One region of the Priestia sp. 53B2 genome, then DNA from elsewhere that is predicted to be linked to it. Evidence: riboswitches for the same ligand, from Rfam matches in the RefSeq annotation. Region 1 holds a riboswitch; each other region holds the start of a gene.

Region 1 (4,945 bases):
TTTCCAGGCGGGATAGAATTAAACCAAATTTCAGCAGTAAAAGGTTCGTTGGAATAGTTAGTGATAGTAAAAGCATCTACAAATAAACCTACTCCGGAGCCTGAAGGGTTAACTAACCCTCCCCAAGCATTTCTATTTCCACCAACACGAATAGGCACAGTTTGTCCAACAAAATAGTCTCCTTTTAAAGATTGATATAAAGGATTAGGTATATTAACGGCTTTAATATACGGTTTGCTCGACTCATAATTCGACATACAATCATCTCCTTTCTGTACTATATTATCTTATAAGGTTTTTCTATAAATGCGTGGACACATGCATTTATAAATATCTTTAATCTTTATATAAACACAAAAAGATAGACTCGGTACGGAGCCTATCTTTTCCTATCGCTTTTACAAAATAAAATTTCCTCTTAGCCTTTTCCTTATTAATGCCCTCGTCGACTGCTGGTGTATAAACGAATTGTTTTTTGATTTTATATTCCGATTCTTTTTTAATACTTCTACTATCACTTCTTAAAGTAGTAATCACCTATTCTTTTGTAGTCATACAATGAAGAATCCTTACCTTTTTTTCACAATATTCAACAATTTCATAACAGGTTGTGAGGATATCATGTCTAGACAGTTCTATTTCATCAAATACAAACTTTGAAAGCTGCTTCTGCAGAACCTCCAGCTTTTTGCTGTCTTCTTCATCAATCCATAGTCCTTCCGTAATACACACATCTGCTAGTTTGTTAATAGATTGAGCCGTCCAGTTTAATCCGGCTGAAGAAACGGTTATTGTCAGTAAATCATTTTTTATAGATAGAATAACTTGACACACATGAGTATAGGCATCAACTTTCTTTTGGATAAATGCTTTGCGAAGCTCTTGTTTGTATTGCTCTTTCGACATCGCTATAGCTACGACAGACGTAATGAATGTTCCTGCCAGCGCGATGAGCGACCCTATCAAAATTCCTATCATTTCTCCTGACAAAACGTTCACCTCTTTAAAGGTATTTCTATATGCTATGGGAATGAAGGAAACGATATGAAGATAAACACCATGTAAAAACAGCCCTAACTTAGAAAAGTTAGGGCTGAAACACTAAAATATGATGGTAACTAAATTAGATAATACGACTTGTAATAATTCCTTCAATTTGACCAATGTTTTCTTCTAGCTCAGGCACAATCTCGTCACTTACTTGATTGTCAATATCGATCATTGTATACGCGTATTCACCGCGGCTTCTGTTCACCATATCTGCGATGTTTAAATTGTAGTTTGAGAATACTTGCGTAAGTTGTCCTACCATATTCGGCACGTTGTGATGGAAAGCAGCTACGCGTTTTTTCCCAGTGTAAGGAAGAGATGCATTCGGGAAGTTCACTGAATTTTTAACGTTTCCTGTTTCTAAGAAATTTTTCACTTGACGTGCTGCCATTACCGCACAGTTTTCTTCTGATTCTTGAGTTGATGCGCCTAAATGAGGAATTGGCACAACATTTTTCATGTTTAAGACATTTTGATTTGGGAAATCTGTAATGTATCGACCAACTTTTCCACTTTCAAGAGCAGCTTTCATATCTTCTTCGTTTACAAGCTCACCGCGTGAGAAGTTCAAAATATGAACATCTGGTTTCATGATGCTAAACGTTTCTTTATTGAAAACACCTTTCGTATCGTCCGTTAACGGAACGTGAACCGTAATATAGTCAGATGCTGCAAATAGTTCTTCTAGAGACATTGCACGCTGTACGTTGCGAGACAAATTCCAAGCTGTATTAACAGAAATGAATGGATCAAAGCCAATTACGTCCATATCTAAATCAAGCGCATCGTTTGCTACAAGAGCACCAATTGCACCTAAACCAATAACGCCTAACGTTTTACCTTTGATTTCTTTTCCAACAAACTGTTTTTTGCCTGCTTCAACTAACTTAGGAATTTGATCACCTTGGCCATCTAACCCTTTTGTCCATTCAACTCCAGCAAATAAGTTACGAGAAGAAGCCATAATTGTAGTTAAAACCATTTCTTTTACTGCGTTTGCATTAGCTCCTGGCGTATTAAATACAACGATACCTTGCTCCGTGCAAGCGTCCACCGGTATATTATTAACCCCTGCTCCAGCGCGTGCAATAGCTTTTAAATTTTGGTCAAACGCCATGCTGTGCATGTTAAAGCTACGCACGACAATCGCATCTGGATTTTCGCTGTCGTTGTCAATTTGATAACCTTCTTGATTAAAAACATTTAGACCTTTTTGTGCAATGTTGTTTAATGTTTTGATTGTTTGTACTTTTTCTAATGTTAATGTGCTCATTTTGTACTCTCCTCTGATTATCATCGTAGTTTTACATGTTTTTACCCTTGGATAAAGGAACTTCATTTTTAATTTTTTTAAAAGTCTGGTTTTTTAGCCTACATGTTTGGTAACTTCTATATCCTCTCCCCCTAAACAGAAAGAGGTAAGAGATATGTATTAATCCCTTACCTCTGCCCAGGCGAACGGCTACGTCACTATATGCTTCCTCACGGTTATCCGCGTTTCGCCAGTCACATATAGTCTTTGAAATTAAGTATATTCTAGCAAACTCTTTCAGAACGTTCAACCTTTTTTTAAAAGTTTGCTTTTTTCAGTCTAATTTTTAATCTCTTTAGTGAATCTCCTAATATATTGACAAATACCCTAATACATGTTAAATAAGAAGAGTGATTAGCACTCTATCCAATCAAGTGCTAATTGTTTTATAAGCCCTATTTGGAAAGGAGAACTTCTTATGTCAAAAAAAGAATTCAAAGCCGAATCAAAGCGATTATTAGAGATGATGATTAATTCCATCTATTCTCAAAAAGAAGTATTTTTGAGAGAGCTTCTGTCAAATTCAAGCGATGCAATCGATAAAATTTATTACAAAGCTTTAACAGACGACTCCTTGCGTTTTAACAAAGAAAGCTATTACATAAAAGTAACACCAGATAAAACTAACCGTACCTTAACCATTACGGATACTGGAATTGGCATGACGCAAGAAGAGCTTGAAAGCAGCTTGGGCACAATTGCGAGAAGCGGTTCTCTTGCGTTTAAAAACGAAAATGAAACAAAGAACGGGCACACCATTATTGGCCAATTCGGCGTTGGGTTTTACGCAGCGTTTATGGTGGCAGATGTCGTAACGGTGATTAGTAAAGCATTAGGCAGCGATGAAGCCTATAGATGGGAATCTACTGGTGCTGATGGTTATACAATCGAACCTTGCGAAAAAGAAACGGTTGGAACTCAAATCATTTTAAAAATGAAAGAAAATACAGAAGATGAAACATATGATGAGTATCTAGAAGAGTATCGTTTAAAAGGGATCATTAAAAAGTATTCAGACTTTATCCGCTACCCGATTAAAATGGACATAACGGAAAAACGTCCTAAAGAAGGTTCTGATAACGAGCTAGAAGATTATACAGAAGAGCAAGTTATCAACAGTATGGTACCGATCTGGAAGAAAAGCAAAAATGAATTGACTTCAGAAGACTATGAGCAGTTTTATTCAGAAAAGCGCTACGGATTTGATAAACCGCTCACTCACCTTCATATTAATGTGGATGGAACGATTCGCTACAATGCCATTTTATTTATTCCAGAAAATAGTCCGTTTGATTACTACTCAAAAGAATTTGAAAAAGGACTTGAACTGTATTCAAACGGCGTCTTAATTATGAATAAATGTGCAGATCTTCTTCCAGATTACTTTAGCTTTGTAAAAGGTATGGTAGATTCTGAAGATTTATCTCTTAATATTTCACGTGAAATTTTGCAGCAAGACCGCCAGCTTCAGCTGATTGCCAAAAACATCGGCAAGAAAATCAAAAATGAATTAAAAAGCTTGCTTAAAAACAAACGTGAAAAGTACGAGAAGTTTTATGAATCTTTTGGCCGCCAGCTGAAGTACGGCGTTTACAGTGACTTTGGCAGCAACAAAGACGTATTAAAAGACCTGCTTTTATTCTATTCTTCTACAGAGAAAAAGCTCGTAACACTAGATGAGTATGTATCGCGCATGCCTGAGGATCAAAAGTATATCTATTATGCATCAGGCGAATCGTACGACCGAATTGAAAAGCTTCCTCAAGCAGAATTGGTTGCAGATAAAGGGTACGAAATTCTGTATTTTACAGAAGATATCGATGAATTTGCGATTAAAATGTTAATGGTGTACGAAGAAAAAGAATTTAAATCTGTTTCAAGCAGTGACTTAGGGATTGAAACAGAAGAAGAACAGCTCAATGAGTCTGAGGAAAAAGAGAGTAAAGAGCTATTTGACTATATGAAAAAAGCTTTGGCGGGAAAAGTAGGAGATGTGCGCGCTTCTAAACGTTTAAAAACACATCCCGTTTGCTTATCAGCTGATGGTGAAGTAACGATTGAAATGGAGAAAATTTTAAGTGCTATGCCTGACAATCAGCATGTAAAAGCAGAGAAAGTGTTAGAAATTAACGTAAATCATGATGTATTCGCTTCTTTAAAAGATGCATTTGAAAGTGATAAAGGGAAATTAGACCTTTATATAAATTTATTATATAACCAAGCTCTTCTAATTGAAGGCTTATCTATTAGTGATCCCGTTGAATTCACAAATGATATTTGTAAAATCATGATATAAAAATCAGGCGCAGAATCATTCTGCGCCTGATTATATGTATGGCATAATAAAATTAGTTATATAGTAAGAAGCGATAAAAATGGGTACGGGCAGTTCTTCTATTACTCTTATTGAGTGTTTGCCTTCTTTAAAATGAAAAAGGTCTGATTTAAACTCTGCGACTTTTTCTCTTTTTTGATTAAAAATACAAGCTTCCTCTACGGCTTCATGACTGCTTAACATGTAGACGTTATTTCCCCATCTAATTTCTTGTTCTCCTTCGTTTTTAATTATTCCTTTACCTAATA
Region 2 (4,945 bases), on a different contig from region 1:
AGATATGTAAGTACGCACTTTCAGTACAGGTACTTACCTTTAGGTAAGTGTTTCCTACTAAGTAATCATTACAATAACAACCCTGGAGTTATTACTCTAGGGTTGTTATGTCATAGCCCCAATAATACACTGTATGGGAAGTAGAAATAAAACTGAATTGTATATAAACTAAATATAAAGCGTCTTGATAGGAGGATTATGATGAAGAATCATAATATGGCTATTGTACTAGTTCATGAAATATACGGAGTTAACGAACATATGAAATATATGAAGGAGATATTATCAAAATTAGGAATAGATATAATATGCCCTAATCTATTACATAAAGAAATTCCTTATTCGTATAGTGAAGAAGAATTTGCTTATGAAAATTTCACTCAAAATGTTGGATTTGAAAAGGGAGTGCAACAAATTAATCAAGTCATAGCCGAACTAAAGCAACAATATAGGAGAGTCGGAGTCATTGGATTTAGTGTTGGGGCAACAATAGCATGGTTATGTAGTGAAAATAAGATATGTGACTTTGTAATAGGTTGCTATGGATCTCGTATCCGAGATTATGTAGATGTTGAGCCTACATGTCCTACATTACTTATATTTGCAAATAAAGAAAAAGCATTCGATATTCATAAACTAGTAGACGTGTTAAGGAAAAAAAGATATTCGTTTTTGCAAGTGAAAAGTTTTGAAGGATCTCATGGATTTATGGATCCATTTTCAGATAATTACAAGAAACTGTCAGCTCATCTGGCTTTGCAACATATAAATGAATTTGTACAGAAGCAATTAAGTGAAAGCTTCCTATAAAATTATATTATGGTGCGACAAGATGTTGCTTATCGGAAACAGTATAAAAAAGAGCCAAGACCTAAGGGGGTGGCTCTTTTTGATTAATTATATTTATTCATAGCTCAATGATGAAATACACGTATGCCTGAATGTGCCATGACCATTCCATATTCATTTGCTGCGTGTGTAACTTGATCGTCTCGTAAAGAATTCCCTGTTTGAACCACATATTTAACGCCACTTTGAGCCGCACGATCAATATTATCACGGAACGGTAAAAAAGCATCGGATGCATAGGAAACGTCTTTTAATCTTTTTAACCATTCCTGTTTTTCACTCTTACTTAGCCTAGCAGGAACCTCCTGAAAACATTGTTTCCATTGTTCATTTTCTACCTCAGTAATATCATCATTCAACCATCCATCAATCGCATTATTGACTTCTACACGAGAAATGCCTTCTCTGAACTTCATATTAAGGGCCCTTGGATGTTGTCTTAACCACCATTTATCAGCTTTTTCAGCTGCTAACCTTGTACAATGAATACGGGACTGTTGTCCAGCACCAATTCCAATTGTTTGACCATCTAAAGCGAAACAAATAGAGTTTGATTGTGTATATTTCAATGTAATAAGAGCAACAAGAAGATCTCTCTTTGCATTGTCAGGAATACTATATTGAGTCGTAACAATATGATTAAAAACTTCTTTCCCAATCTGTACATCATTTCTTTGCTGTTCTAGAGTAATTCCAAATACCGTTCTTTTTTCAATTGAGTCAGGCACATAGTTGGGATCAATCTCTAAAATTAGATATTTTCCCTTCTTTTTCTGTTTCAAAATCTCTAATGCTTCTTGAGTGTAGCTTGGTGCAACAATTATATCAGAAACCTCTGTTTTGAGGAGATTAGCTACAGTTATATCAACTTCATCACTAAAAGCAGCACAATCTCCAAATGAAGACATCCTATCTGTCCCACGCGCTCTTGCATAAGCAATAGCTAAAGGAGACAGGTCTAAGCCTTCAACAAAATAGGATTCAGTAAGTGTCTTATTTAGTGGAGAGTACACAGCTGCACCTGCTGGACTTACATGTTTAAAAGATGCAGCTGCAGGTTGACTAGTAGCCTGTCGAAGCTCCCGGACCAGTTGAAAAGCGTTTAATGCATCTAGAAAGTTAATATAACTCGCTTCTCCATTTAAGATTTTAATAGGCATGTTTTCAGCATTCTGAACTTTAGCTTTACTTTGATTTGGATTCATCCCGTATCGTAAACAAATTTCTTTCACTTAAAAATCTCCCTTCTAAATAAAAAAAGTATTTGAACTCATGTTCAAATACTTTGCCCAGGCGTACGGCCGTTATCTATGTGCTTCCTCATGGTCCTCCATGTTTACGCCAGTAACACATAGTCTGTTTTATAAGAAAATTTTACATAATAATATTAATTTTAACAATAGATTTAGCCAAATTTTTCTTTTTTTATTGTATATCATATACGGAGCTCCCTCTATAAACTGAGTAATATCAAGGGTTTATAGGGGGAATATAAAATATAAAAAAATTTTTTATGTCTATTTCACACCTTATATTCTCATTTTTATAAGAAACTGGTACTAAGGGGAATAGCTTCGCTATTCTTTTTTCATTATTTTAAAAAAAGATGGAGACATACATATGGTCGCACAATGGATCTCTATATGTCTCATAGCGATGAAATCTCCCATGTCTCTTAGCGTCTTAGCGCCTACATTCCTTCGTTCAATCTATCTATGAGATAGAGTTGGGTAATGCTAGTTTGCAAGGTCAAATGCCTGAAAGTCTGTTTTATCCCAAATACTCCGTGCTTCATTTTTAATGGACAAAGGTTAAGCTTCCAAAGGTACAGTCAGCATTTCAGCAATACCCGGCAGGGTCAGTACAAGGTCTTCCAATTGCTTTTCTAATGCATGTAGTTCTTCTTTAAGCATCTTATATCGTTTGATATTTATGGCTATTTCTCGTTGTGCCATCTGTAGTCCAACCGTCAACCCTACTGAACGTCCAGCAGCCTCTTGAAGTCGCTGTATTCGTTTATGACTTGGGCGTTGTACGCCTCCGTAAGTGGACCATATTTCTGCCACCCTTTCGGGTGTTGTTTGATTAAGTTGAACTGGAAGAGGAATATGTTCTAGCGTGGCCAACGCCATCTTTCCACTCCAGTCTTTAAAAACGGTTAAAAACTCTGGAAAATACTTATCTAACCAATTGTGAATCCGTCCTTGTAGAGCTTGTAAATCACCTACAATTTGGTTTCTGATTGTAATTCCTGCCTTTACTTCTGCATCCTGATTCATTGGTAAGCGAGGATAAGAAAATCGACCATCTTTTATTAGCTGAGCGATAACTCTAGCATCCTTGATATCGTTTTTCGTTGGAGAGTTATCGTCGAGTTCTTTACTTCGCTTAACGTGCAGAGGATTAGCGACTCCGAAGGAGACAAGTCTCTCCTTTAGTGAATAGGCGAGATTTAACCAGTAATGACCGGTAGGTTCCATACCAACTAGAACATCGGCTTTCTCATGTTTGTGTTGCATCTCTTCCAACCAGGCAAAGAACGCATCAAATCCTTCTTTTGTATTCGTGAAGGTTAGAGCTTTCCCAAGGATCTTTCCACGATCATCTTGTGCTCGAGCCACATGCTTGAATTTAGCAATATCTACCCCGACAATCAGTGTATGGGGTGTAACTTGATTCAACTTTTCGTTTTGAGTACAATTCATAAGAGTCCTCCTTGAATGATGAATTGAAGTCATGGCCATGACCTTCTGCATCATATCAAGGGGACTTTTTTATTTCAAGACACCAAGTAATTTCAAACAGGAATGCTAGTTTACATAAGGTAGGCACCAAACATAATTAATTCATTCTTTAGTGATTATAAAAAACATTTTCACTTCAAGAGTGGATGTTCCATACAATGCTCACTATAAAAGTCATCAATCTGTTTAAAGATTTGTTGGATAGTTGAAGGCGAGATAAAAGGATTTAATAAAACTGCCCTCAACCAACGCTTTCCTCTATACGTAGGTAAGGATAAAAACACATGTTGATCTTTTAATAAATATTGTTGCAACTTAAGATTTAATTGATCTTGATGTTTTTGGTCATACTCGTTCAAACGTAGTCTAAAACAACATATATTAGTATCTGATTCACCTGATAGCTCCAAATAAGATCGTTTCTTTACTTCTCTTGTAAATTCTTCAACGAGTGTGAAACCTCGATTTATTAAATCTTCATATCCCTTTAGACCAATATGCTGAAGAGATAGATATAACTTGAGGATATCGGCATGTCGAGTACCTTGAACGCTTATTTCTCCCAAATTAGTAAAGTCTGTTTCATTCATGTAAGGTGCTGAAATGCGAAAATCTGTTTCTAACAAATGATGGTTTTTAAATAAAACCATTGCACATGTTTTGGCGACATACATCCATTTTTGTGGATTGAATGTAATCGAATCTGCTTGTTCAATCCCAGAGAGAAGTGTCTTATGTTTTTTTGAAAAGACAAGTGCTCCACCATAGGCTGCATCTACATGAAACCACATTCCGTATTTCGCTGTTATTTCTGATATAGGCAGTAGAGGATCAATACTACCTGTAACAGTCGTTCCTGCCGTAGCTACAACTGCAAAAGGTTGCTTTCCTTCTTGAATAAGAGTAGTAATCTTTGTTTCTAAATCTGTCGTATCCATTTGAGAATTAGGATTACTTTTTACAGGAATGACACTAGATGTGCCTAACCCTAGTAGCATTGCAGCCTTATGTAAAGAAGTATGGCTTGCTTCTGAAACCAAAATGACAGGTTGCTTTGTTAAAGAAGTTAGTCCGTTCTCTTTTACTTGAAGGATAGAATTCCGTGCAACTGCTAGGGCCTGAAGATTAGCAAGGCTACCACCACTTGTTATAACTCCGCCAGCATTTTTTCCTAAACCAAACATCTGAGTAAGCTGTTGAAGTACTTGAACCTCCATTTTAGAAAAGACAGGAGACATCTCTAGACTCAGCATATTGTTATTAAGGGTAGTTGTTACAAACTCACTCAAACAAGAAATTAACGTAGGAATGGAGTCCATATGTCCCATATACCTTGGAGTTAAAGGATTCAT
Region 3 (4,945 bases), on a different contig from region 1:
TTTTTGCCGCAAAGATTGGATTTAAAATAACAACTACGAGTAAGTTAGATAATAATCCCCAAAACCCTTCATAAAGACCAAATGAATATCCTGTGGCATGAACGGTAAACGTTACAACCAGCCCTACTACTAATCCAGCAATCGTACTTTCTTTCGATTGATTTCTCCAAAACAGGCTGATAACGATAGCCGGGAAGATTTGTACCATACCGGATACCCCTAGTAACTGTAGGGAAACAAGTGCTTGAGGGAATAATAAACCGAATAAAAGTGCCAGTCCAATAACAACGAAAACCATAGAACGAGTAACCATTGTTAATGTTTTACCCTGTACATTTGGATTAATTAAATCTCTAAATATATTATTTGCAAATAAGTTAGACGCTCCAATAGCCATGATAGAACATGGAATTAATGAAGCAAGAGCAATCGTTGCATAAGCTAACCCTTGGCCAATGCCGCCATATGAATATTGAATTAAGGTTAATAATGCTAATCTAGGATCCGTCGTATCTTGAGGTAATACTTGATAAGCAATAAATCCTAAGAAGATGACTAGAATTAAAACGATATTATAAAGCGGTAAGAAAATAGCATTTTTACGAAGCGAATCTGCACTTTTAGCAGTGAAAACACCTGTAGCAGCGTGGGCCCACATGAATAAAGCTAAAGCAGATACGAGTGATGCTGTAATAAACCATGGAATGCCTTTAGGTCCTTGTGTTGGGATCGTTAATAGCTGAGGTGCATCCTTTGCAACATTGTCGATCATGTTACCCCAGCTTCCAAAATGCATAATTGGCAGAGAAACAACCATAAATAACATAATCGCCCATACTAAAATATCTTTAATAATTGCCGTATATGTGGGACCTTTAATTCCGCTGAAAAAGGTATAAAGAGCCACAAGAAAGAATGAAAGAATAACGACAGCTTTTACGTTAATGTAGCCAGTTCCTGCAACGCGAAGAGTATCTTGAATACCGCTAAGCTGAAGATCAATATATGGAATGAGCATCAATACACCTACTATGGCAATTAAAGAGGAGAGAAATTTACTGCTAAAACGTTCTCTGGCATAATCAGCAAGCGTAGTAAGTTTGTGCTTTTTAGCAACAGTCCAAAGCTTTGGAAGAAAGAAGTATGAAATTAAAAAGGCTAAAACAGAGTAAGGAATGGCAAAAAATGCGATGCTTCCTCCCTGATAAGCTGTACTCGTAAGACCTAGGAATGTATAAGCGGTATATAAATCTGCTCCTACTAAAAGCCAGACGAGCAGGCTTCCAAAACGTCTTCCACCTACAGCCCACTCTTCAACTGAGCTTCTAGATGATTTGTCACGTCCCGCTATAAAGCCAATTGCGATAACGACAAGAACAATTGCTGATGTGATTAAAAGTGCGGTTAAATTTCCTTGCATTATTCAATGTCCCCCCAAGATTTTTGTAAACGATAAATAATAAATGTACACACAGGCGTTAAGAAGACCCATAAAAATAACCATAAATGCAAAAGAGGTAATCCAAAAATAATTGGATGAATGTTATTTACAAAAGGTAAAAAAGCGAATTGAGCAATAAATGGAATGATGAATAAAATAAAAATTATGAATTTTCTGTTCAATTTTACTCCTCCTACTAAAAATTTATCTAACAATGTTCACTATGATAGCAAGTCTGACATGGTAAAGCAATAAGTTTTTTGAAAATTTCGTTATAATCTATGGAAATTTTTTTAGAAAAACAAAAAAGAGCTTATGATGAGAGTATATTTGAAATGATTATGAAAGAAAAAAGGGGGATAATCTAAGCGAAGTTGCTCTTGAAGCAAAAAGGACAACGGAAAAGAAGAAATTTAGTTTTGACCGGGAAGTTTTTGTTATTTCGCTGAGATAAAGTATATTGCTATTGCATCATAAGAAAAGAATTTGTATGTTCAAATAGAGATTCATGGAAAGAATAAAACAGAGCAAATAAAAAAACTAGACAATAAGTGCTTGTCTAGTTCCACCACTCTGTCAATGGTCCTTTGTCGCCATAAACAGGATCTGTTGTAGGAATAGGTACTTGTGCAATTTCATCAAATACGTGAGGGCGATCAGTTTGTTTTCCTGTTCGTAAATTGTAATCCATACCCTCTGGATAAGCTCCAACCACTTTAAAATCAGCAGTTGACTGCAGACGCATATGCCCTGTGCCTGCAGGAAGTACGAGCACATCGCCAGCATGCACCACTATATTTTCCCCCATATGTCCACCTAGTTTTAAACGTGCAGATCCGTTAATTACACCTAGTGCTTCATGAGAATTGCTGTGGTAATGGTGAAAATCATATATGCCGCCTACCCAGCTATTTTTCCAGTCGTGAGAATTAAAAATGCTCTCCACTTTCTCTTTCTTACTAATAAATACGTGTTCATACAACAAAACTGGAAGACGAGGGTGATTTGGAATGGTTCCGTCGTCATCAAAATAAAGAACTTTTACATTTGCATAATTCATAAGCATCCCTCTAACAATCTTTTTTCGTAATTTTCCCTGTTTTTTGCTTGCGTAAACAGAGAAGTTTGCTCGAAGTACTTCATTTGTTGCGAAGTGCATGATATGTAGGTTTTAACGTTTTCCTAAAAGAAGTCTCCCACTTCAAGCGTAGCTAAGTGGTGGGCAGTTCACTTTAGTATCTTTTCTTCATATTGTATATAAGTAAAGGGTCTAGTGCAAGAATTCTATGGATATATAGCTGTTAATTCTTATTTTGTAAACGAATAATGTATATTGGTATAATTTTTAGAAGGTAATCTGCTCGTGGAGTAAAAGAATCAAATAATAGAAAAAGTTAGGATTTTAGTTCTTTTTATAATTAAAAAGAGATTTTTAGAAGATTAATTTGGAATTTTACGAATAATTTATTATTTTTAGAAAAGTAATGTAAACATTTTGTGTATTGAGTAATAGTAATGAATGTTATATACTGATAAAAAATATATTCCTATATGTGACTGGCGCAACATGGATGACCATGGGGGAGCATATAGCGTATAAGCCGCGCGCCTGGGCAAACACTTGAGAAAATTTCGCAAGTGTTTTTTTATTTTCCTAGGGAAGAGGAGTAGATTTGGATGAGCAATATGCAAAGGAAGATGGGAACATTTGCTTTAACCATGACAGGCATAGGTTCGATTATCGGTTCAGGATGGCTGTTTGGAGCATGGAAAGCAGCTCAAATTGCGGGACCCGCGGCTATTTTTTCATGGGTCATTGGAATGGTGGTTATTTTGACCATTGCTCTATCATATGCTGAACTGGGCGCGATGTTTCCACAAGCAGGGGGGATGGTCAAATATCCTCAGTATTCACACGGATCATTTATTGGTTTTTTGGCTGCTTGGGCTAACTGGATTTCAATCGCTTCAACGATAACAGTGGAGGCTATTGCATCTGTGCAATATATGAGTACTTGGCCGTGGAAATGGGCTCGCTGGACTCATGAATTAGTAGACAATGGCATTTTAACGTCCAAGGGGTTGGCAGTTGCGTCTTTGTTATTATTCGTTTACTTTTTTGTGAACTATTGGACGGTAAATCTCTTTGCTAAAGCAAACTCATTTATTACGATTGTTAAATTAATTATTCCTGGTTTAACGGCAGGGGCTTTATTTTTTGCTGGTTTTCATAGTGGAAACTTTTCAAGTGAGCATGGGGTAGCACCTTACGGATGGGCTAGTGTTTTAACGGCAGTGGCAACATCAGGTATTGTGTTTGCATTTAATGGGTTTCAAAGTCCTGTAAATATGGCAGGAGAAGCGAAATCACCTAATAAATCGATTCCGGTAGCTGTAATTAGTTCAATTTTTATTGCAGGAATTGTATACATTATATTGCAAATTGTCTTTATCGGAGCAGTAAGTCCGTCATCAATTGCTGATGGATGGAATCATTTGAATTTTAATTCTCCTTTTGCTGATTTAGCGATTGCGCTTGGAATTAACTGGCTAACAATTGTGTTATACGCAGATGCATTTGTTTCTCCTTCCGGCACAGGTGCTACATATACGGCAACTACTTCTAGAATGTTATACGGGATGCAGCAAAATGGATATTTGCCAAAGATATTTGGTACGCTTCATCCACTTTACAATGTCCCGCGCCCAGCTATGTGGCTAAATTTAGCAGCTTGCTTTTTGTTTCTCTTTTTATTTAGAGGATGGGGTGTCTTAGCAGAAGTGATCTCAGTAGCGACGCTTATCTCTTATATTATGGGCCCTGTAGCGCTTATAACATTAAGAAAAACGGCTTCACACTTTTACCGTCCATTTTATTTAAAAGGGGCATCATTTATTGCGCCATGCGGCTTCGTTTTTGCTTCCTTGACGCTTTATTGGGCAAGGTGGCCACTTACAGGTGAAGTGATCTTTATTATGGCAATTGGCCTGCCTGTTTATTTTTATTACCAAGCGAAAAATAAATGGGTGGGCTTTAAAAAAGAATTTTTAACCGGGGCTTGGATGCTTATCTATTTAGCGTGCATGATTTTTATTTCCTACATAGGAAGCGAAAAATTCGGAGGCAAAAATATTTTGCCTTTCGGATGGGATATGCTAGTGATTGCTTGCGTATCATTAGCTTTTTATTACTGGGGAATTAAAAGTGGCAAATCTAACCGATATATGAAAGAAGCTGAACAAATCAATCAAGAAAATTTTAAATCTAAATAAAAAAATACGAGCCTGTGCTCGTGTTTTTTTATTTAGGTGAGTGGAGAATTTAGACTTAGTTTTTATCAAAATATTGTAAAAAATATAGATTTTAAGGTTTGAGTATTTATACAGAGGGAACCTTTATTTGGGATAAAGTTCTAAAAAAACAAAATAAAGGGGATTAGGCAGCTGTGAAAAAAATGAATGTTTTGGCTTTGGCTTTTGTACTTATGCTAGTATTAGCGGCTT

What was found. A riboswitch is a leader RNA that binds a small molecule or an ion and turns the genes downstream of it on or off. The one in region 1 is predicted to bind ZMP and ZTP.
Region 2: linked by a shared signal. The riboswitch ahead of ACN6NE_RS20420 (phosphoribosylaminoimidazolecarboxamide formyltransferase) and the one ahead of ACN6NE_RS23485 (phosphoglycerate dehydrogenase) in region 1 are both predicted to bind ZMP and ZTP.
Region 3: linked by a shared signal. The riboswitch ahead of ACN6NE_RS15060 (APC family permease) and the one ahead of ACN6NE_RS23485 (phosphoglycerate dehydrogenase) in region 1 are both predicted to bind ZMP and ZTP.

Annotation. Positions count from the first base shown of each region.
Region 1 covers NZ_JBLZXA010000027.1:583,515-588,459, reverse strand. The annotation lists gene ACN6NE_RS23495 (DUF6143 family protein) at 1-257, opposite strand, end outside; gene ACN6NE_RS23490 (hypothetical protein) at 538-999, opposite strand; gene ACN6NE_RS23485 (phosphoglycerate dehydrogenase) at 1,124-2,323, opposite strand; ZMP/ZTP riboswitch at 2,492-2,570, opposite strand; gene htpG (molecular chaperone HtpG) at 2,781-4,658, shown strand; gene ACN6NE_RS23475 (tubby C-terminal domain-like protein) at 4,689-4,945, opposite strand, start outside.
Region 2 covers NZ_JBLZXA010000025.1:25,982-30,926, forward strand. The annotation lists gene ACN6NE_RS20415 (dienelactone hydrolase family protein) at 202-810, shown strand; gene ACN6NE_RS20420 (phosphoribosylaminoimidazolecarboxamide formyltransferase) at 915-2,081, opposite strand; ZMP/ZTP riboswitch at 2,130-2,208, opposite strand; gene ACN6NE_RS20425 (IS110 family transposase) at 2,661-3,554, opposite strand; gene ACN6NE_RS20430 (pyridoxal phosphate-dependent decarboxylase family protein) at 3,725-4,945, opposite strand, start outside.
Region 3 covers NZ_JBLZXA010000020.1:169,324-174,268, forward strand. The annotation lists gene ACN6NE_RS15045 (sodium:solute symporter family protein) at 1-1,420, opposite strand, end outside; gene ACN6NE_RS15050 (DUF3311 domain-containing protein) at 1,420-1,623, opposite strand; gene ACN6NE_RS15055 (cupin domain-containing protein) at 2,001-2,600, opposite strand; ZMP/ZTP riboswitch at 2,985-3,063, shown strand; gene ACN6NE_RS15060 (APC family permease) at 3,119-4,714, shown strand; gene ACN6NE_RS15065 (DUF5105 domain-containing protein) at 4,897-4,945, shown strand, end outside.